2 regions of the Pseudarthrobacter sp. LMD1-1-1.1 genome follow, and region 2 is predicted to be linked to the other one. Evidence: riboswitches for the same ligand, from Rfam matches in the RefSeq annotation. Region 2 holds a riboswitch; the other holds the start of a gene.
The links. A riboswitch is a leader RNA that binds a small molecule or an ion and turns the genes downstream of it on or off. The one in region 2 is predicted to bind S-adenosylmethionine.
Positions count from the first base shown of each region.

Region 1 (3,202 bases), on a different contig from region 2:
TGAAGATCCAGGACCGCCACACCCTCCTGCGCCGCAGCGCCGACGACACCGACCCCGTCGAGCGCGCCGTGGTGGCCAACGCCGACCAACTGGTGATTGTGGTGGCGGCCGCCAACCCGGAACCACGCACCGGGTTCATCGACCGCGCCCTGGTGGCTGCCTATGACGCCGGGATCGAGCCGATCCTGCTGGTCACCAAGGCCGACGTGAAAGACCCCGCGGAGCTGCTGTCCAACTACACCCACCTGGACTTCCCTGTGATCATCAGCCGGACCGCCGATGCACAGGCCTCCGGGATCGATGCACGGTCGGACGACGGCCTCTCCGCCCGGCTGGACAGCGCGGCGGTGGCCGACCTCCGCGCCCATCTCGACGGCAAGGTCACCGTGATGCTGGGGCACTCCGGCGTGGGCAAGTCCACCATGGTGAATGCGCTGACCGGCGCCGAGCGGGCCACGGGCGGAGTGAACGCGGTCACGGGGCGCGGCCGCCACACGTCGTCGTCGGCCCTGGCCCTGCGCCTGGCGGACGCGCCGGCCGGCAGCTGGATCATTGACACCCCCGGTATCCGTTCCTTCGGACTGGCACACGTGGACCCGGACCGGATCCTGCGCTCCTTCCCCGACCTGTCCCCCGGCATCGAAAACTGTGAACGCGGGTGCAAGCACACTGCAAACGCGGTGAACTGCGGCCTCGACGACTGGGTGGCAGGCGGCAACGCAGGTCCCACCGGCCCGGCACGCCTGGCATCGCTCCGGCGGCTGCTCGGCACGGACCCGCGCATGGACGCACAGGAAACCAAAGAGCTCGGCAGCGTCAACTGACGCGTTCTCCCGGCAGAAGCGTCCACAGACGGTAGTTTGTAACCATGATCCAACCCGCTTCGAGCTACAACGATGACCTGCGCCTGGCCCATGTCCTGGCCGACTCCGTGGATGACCAGACCATGAGCCGCTTCAAGGCCCTGGACCTCCACGTTGAGACCAAGCCGGACCTGACGCCCGTCACCGACGCCGACAAGGCAGCGGAGGAAGCCATCCGCGGCCAGCTCTCCCGCTCCCGGCCCCGCGATGCCGTCCTGGGTGAGGAGTTCGGCAGCACCGGGCACGGTTCACGGCGCTGGATCATCGATCCCATTGACGGGACCAAGAACTTTGTCCGGGGCGTCCCGGTCTGGGCCACGCTGATCGCCCTGGTGGATGAAGGCGAGCCTGTGGTGGGCGTGGTCAGCGCCCCGGCCCTCGGCAAGCGCTGGTGGGCGGCAAAGGGCATGGGCGCGTACATGGGCCGGTCCCTGGCAGCTGCCACCCGGCTGCGCGTCTCCGACGTGTCCAGCCTCTCCGACGCCTCCCTCTCCTACTCCAGCCTGAGCGGCTGGAAGGAACGCGGCAACCTCGACGAGTTCCTCGGGCTGACCGAAGACGTCTGGCGGACCCGGGCCTACGGCGATTTCTGGTCGTACTGCATGGTGGCAGAGGGCTCGGTGGACATCGCCTGCGAACCGGAGCTCAACCTCTACGACATGGCTGCGCTGGTGCCGATCGTGGTTGAGGCGGGCGGCCGGTTCACTTCCCTCGAAGGCGAGGACGGACCGTTCGGCGGGAACGCGCTGGCCACCAACTCGATCCTGCACTCAGAGGTGCTGCACCGCCTCAACCCGTACCTGGACGACCTGCTGTAACTGCCACGGTTTGGCCCCCTTAGGCGAATATTGCGACGCCGGACACCTCCAGACGGGGGTGTCCGGCGTCGTTTATTCGATATTGCGTAACAAAGCCCTTAACAATTGCCGCGGCTTCAATCCTGGCCGCCCCATGTCCTACGCTTTTATGCAGGTCACGAGTGCCAGCGCAAAACCCCGGTTTGCTGGCCGGCAACCCTCCATTCGCGGCGGGGTGCCCCGGGTGACGACCAGGCCGGTCCGGAGTGGATGCGGCAAGCGCGGATTCCCTATGCCGGAGTCCTGTATTCAAGTGAGGTCTCTGTGACAACTGCCACCGTCTCCCCCCAGCCCGCCATTGCCGAATCCGGCGCTCCCGGAGATCGCCACGCCGTTGCCGGCCGTCCCCTTGCTGCCGTCACCGGCGCGGAAATCCAGGCACCACTGATTTCCGGCGGCCACATCCGGTACGCGAACCTTGACTACGGCGCATCCGCTCCGGCGCTCTCCGTGGTCTCCGCCTACCTGAACGAGATCCTGCCGTACTACGCGAGCGTCCACCGCGGGGCCGGCTACGCGTCCCAGATCAGCACGTCCGTTTACGAGAACGCCCGCAGCATCGTCCGGGACTTCGTGGGCGGCCGGCCGGATGATTCGGTCATCTTCACCCGCAACACCACCGATTCGCTGAACCTCCTGGCCGGCTGCCTGCCTGCTACCGACGGCCGGCATGACGGCGAGGTCCTCTACCTGGACATCGAACACCATGCCAACCTCCTGCCGTGGCAGGGCGTTCCGCACCGCAGCATCGTTGCCGCCGACACCATCACCGGCACCCTGGACGCCGTCCGGACCGAGCTGGAGCAGGGCGGCGTCAGCCTGCTGGCCGTCACCGGCGCCTCCAACGTCACCGGCGAGATTCTTCCCATCCGGGCCCTGGCCGCGCTGGCCCACCAGCACGGCGCCCGGATCGTGGTGGACGCGGCCCAGCTCGCGCCGCACCGCAGGGTGGACATCAGCGCGGACGACGTCGACTACCTCGCCTTTTCCGGCCATAAGCTGTACGCGCCGTTCGGCGCGGGTGTCCTGGTGGGACGTCCCGACTGGCTGGACACCGGTGTCCCGCACCTCGCCGGCGGCGGGGCGGTCAAGGAAGCACGGCTCGACGGCGTCAGCTGGGCCACGGGCCCGGCCCGCCACGAGGGGGGCTCGCCGAACGTCCTCGGCGCCGCCACCCTGGCCCGCGCCACCCAGGTCATCGCCGAACTCGACCAGGACCGGTGGCACGCCCACGAATCCGCCATCCGTTCCTTCCTGGTGGAGGGCCTGCAGGACATCGACGGCGTCACCGTCCACCAGATCTTCAAGGACACCAACCCGGAAACGGACACCATCGGCGTGGTCAACTTCTCGGTCGAGGGCTACGACGCAGGGCTGGTGGCCGCCTACCTTTCCGCAGAGCATGGGGTGGGCCTGCGCGACGGCCGCTTCTGCGCCCATCCCCTGCTGAAGCGCCTGGGCCTGCCGTCCGGCTCCCTCCGG
Region 1 covers NZ_JBEGHP010000001.1:928,495-931,696, reverse strand. Annotated here, with positions in the region: gene rsgA (ribosome small subunit-dependent GTPase A) at 1-824, shown strand, start outside; gene hisN (histidinol-phosphatase) at 869-1,681, shown strand; SAM riboswitch class IV at 1,835-1,948, shown strand; gene MRBLMD1_RS04480 (aminotransferase class V-fold PLP-dependent enzyme) at 1,985-3,202, shown strand, end outside.
Region 1: linked by a shared signal. The riboswitch ahead of MRBLMD1_RS04480 (aminotransferase class V-fold PLP-dependent enzyme) and the one ahead of metX (homoserine O-acetyltransferase MetX) in region 2 are both predicted to bind S-adenosylmethionine.

Region 2 (3,202 bases):
CTGTCCTGAACATCGCCGAGGCAGGCGACCACATCGTGGCCAGCCCCAGCCTTTACGGCGGAACCTACAACCTGTTTGCGCACACGCTGAAGAAGTTCGGCATCTCGGTGACCTTCGTGGCCGATCCGGACAACCTGGACCAGTGGCGCGATGCCGTGCAGCCCAACACCAAGCTCTTCTTCGGTGAAGTGGTGTCCAACCCGCGCCAGGACGTCCTGGATATTGAAGGCATCTCCGAGGTGGCCCACCAGGCCGGGGTTCCGCTCATTGTGGACAACACCTTGTCCACGCCGTACCTGATCCGCCCGCTGGAGTGGGGTGCGGATATTGTCCTGCACTCGGCCACCAAGTACCTGGGCGGCCACGGCTCGGCCATCGCCGGTGTCATCGTCGATTCCGGCAAGTTCGATTTCGGCAAGGATCCGGAGCGGTTCCCCGGCTTCAACACCCCGGACCCCACGTACAACGGCCTGGTCTACGCCCGCGATCTCGGTGAAGGCGGCGCACTCGGCGCCAACCTCTCCTACATCCTCAAGGCCCGTGTGCAGTTGCTGCGCGACCTCGGCTCAGCCGTCTCGCCCTTCAACGCGTTCCTGATTTCCCAGGGCCTGGAGACGTTGAGCCTGCGGGTGGAGCGCCACGTTGCGAACGCCACGGAAGTGGCGCGCTGGCTGGAGGCAAGGGACGACGTCGAATCCGTCGCCTACGCGGGGCTGCCCTCCAGCCCCTGGTACGAGCGTGGCCGCAAGTACGGACCCAAGGGGACGGGCGCCGTCGTGGCCTTCAACCTGGCCGGCGGGGCAGAGGCGGGCAAGCGCTTCGTCGACGCCCTGGAGCTGCATTCCCACGTGGCCAACATCGGCGACGTCCGCTCCCTGGTCATCCACCCCGCGTCCACCACGCACAGCCAGCTCTCGCCGGAGCAGCAGGTTGTGGCCGGCGTGCACCCGGGCCTGGTCCGGCTTTCCGTTGGCCTGGAGCACATCGACGACATCCTGGCCGACCTGGAGGCAGGCTTCCGGGCAGCCAAGGGCGCCGACGCGTAGCCCCAAACGCGAGCGTCGCAGCATGTGCCGGCCGGCGAACCGGGAAGTCACAACCAGTCATACTCTTGGCCTGGAGTGGGGGGTGTTTCGTACACTCGAACCAGGTCATGAGTGCCAGTGACAGCCCCGGCTTGCTGGCCGGCAACCCTCCATCCGCGGTGGGGTGCCCCGGGTGAGGACCTGGCCTGCCGGTCAGACGACGGCAGGCAAGCGCGTAGAAGAGGTCTTGCCATGACGGTTACCGTCGCCCGAACCACCATCCCCCAACACGGAATCGTCCGTTACGCCTCCATCGGGGGACTGGAACTCGAAGCCGGGGGATACCTCCCGGACGTCACCCTGGCCTACGAAACCTGGGGGACGCTCAACGCGGACGCCAGCAACGCCATCCTGATCGAGCATGCGCTGACCGGCAGCACCCACGTGACCCGCGGCGACACCGACGAAGAAGGCTGGTGGGAACAGCTGGCCGGCCCCGGCGCTCCCGTGGACACGGACCGCTTCTTCGTGGTGTCCATCAATATCGTTGGCGGCTGCTACGGATCTACGGGCCCGTCATCGCCCGCGCCGGACGGAAAGCCCTGGGGCTCCAGGTTTCCCCTCGTCACGCTGCGCGACAGCACCGTTGCCGAGGCAAGGCTCGCGGACCAGCTGGGCATCAAGAGCTGGTTCGCCGTCCTCGGCGGATCCATGGGCGGCGCCCGCGCCCTGGAATGGGCGGTGACGTACCCGGAAAGGGTGCAGCGCTGCGCGGTGATCTCCGTGGGAGCCGCCAGTACTGCCGAACAGATTGCCTTCGCGCAGGCCCAGACGCTGGCCATCCGGCAGGACCCCAATTTCAACGGCGGGGACTACTACGGCGGTCCGTGCCCGGAAGACGGGCTGGCGCTCGCCCGGCGCATCGCCCACATCACCTACCGGTCGGCTGCCGAACTGGAAGGCCGCTTCGGCCGGGCACCCCAGGCGCCCGAGTCGCCCCTGCAGGGGGAAGTTCTTGCCTCCCGCGGCCGCTACCAGGTGGAAAGCTACCTGGACCACCAGGGCAACAAGCTGGTGAAGCGCTTCGATGCCAACAGCTATATCGCCCTGACCGAGGCACTGATGAGCCACGATGTGTGCCGGGGACGGGGAACCTTGACCGAAACCCTCGCCGCCTCCACGGCACGGTTCTTCGTGGCCGCCGTCGACTCGGACCGGCTCTATTTTCCGTCGCAGTCCCACGAACTGGCCCAGGCGCTGCCCGGGGACGTGGACGTCCATGTCATCCAGGCACCGATCGGGCACGACGGGTTCCTCACCGAGATCGGGCAGTTGGGCGGCCGGCTGCGGAACAGCTTCCTGGTCTAGGCGCCGCCTGGCGCACAGCCCTTAATGTGCATTCCTGCAGATGCGTTCTGCACTAATCGGCGTTGAGGTTGCGCCGCAGGCAGACCATACTCATCGAATCCGGCTTTCGTGGTGTGCATCACACCCGTCTGCCATTGACTGGTCCCCGTGGTGTCGACGACGACGCCGAAGGAGTTCGCATGAGTACGGAAAGCTCCGCCGCAAGGCGTACAGAGGAAACCGACGTCAAGGCCTCAGGCCTTAAAAAAGTGGTGACGGCCTCCATGGCCGGCACGGTCGTGGAATGGTACGAGTTCTTCCTCTACGCATCGGCCGCCACCCTGGTGTTCGGGAAGGCCTTCTTCCCCAACGCCGGCACGGAACTGGACGGCATCATCGCCGCCTTCCTCACCTATGCCGTCGGTTTCGTCGCACGCCCTATCGGCGGCATCGTCTTTGGCCACTTCGGCGATAAGTTCGGCCGCAAGCAGCTGCTGCAGCTGAGCATCATCCTGGTGGGGGTCTCCACCTTCCTCATGGGCTGCCTGCCCACCTTCGGACAGATCGGCTACTGGGCGCCCGCGCTGCTGGTCTTCCTGCGGTTCGCCCAGGGCTTCGCCGTGGGCGGGGAATGGGGCGGCGCCGTGCTCCTCGTGGCAGAGCACAGCCCCAGCAAGTCACGCGGCTTCTGGGCCAGCTGGCCGCAATCGGCAGTGCCGCTGGGCAACCTGCTGGCCACGGCCGTGCTGTTCGTCCTCTCCTCCACGCTGACGCAGGACGCGTTCCTGGGCTGGGGCTGGCGCGTGGCGTTCTGGCTCTCCGCCGTGATC
Region 2 covers NZ_JBEGHP010000023.1:430,492-433,693, forward strand. Annotated here, with positions in the region: gene MRBLMD1_RS15505 (bifunctional o-acetylhomoserine/o-acetylserine sulfhydrylase) at 1-1,046, shown strand, start outside; SAM riboswitch class IV at 1,150-1,265, shown strand; gene metX (homoserine O-acetyltransferase MetX) at 1,278-2,393, shown strand; gene MRBLMD1_RS15515 (MFS transporter) at 2,573-3,202, shown strand, end outside.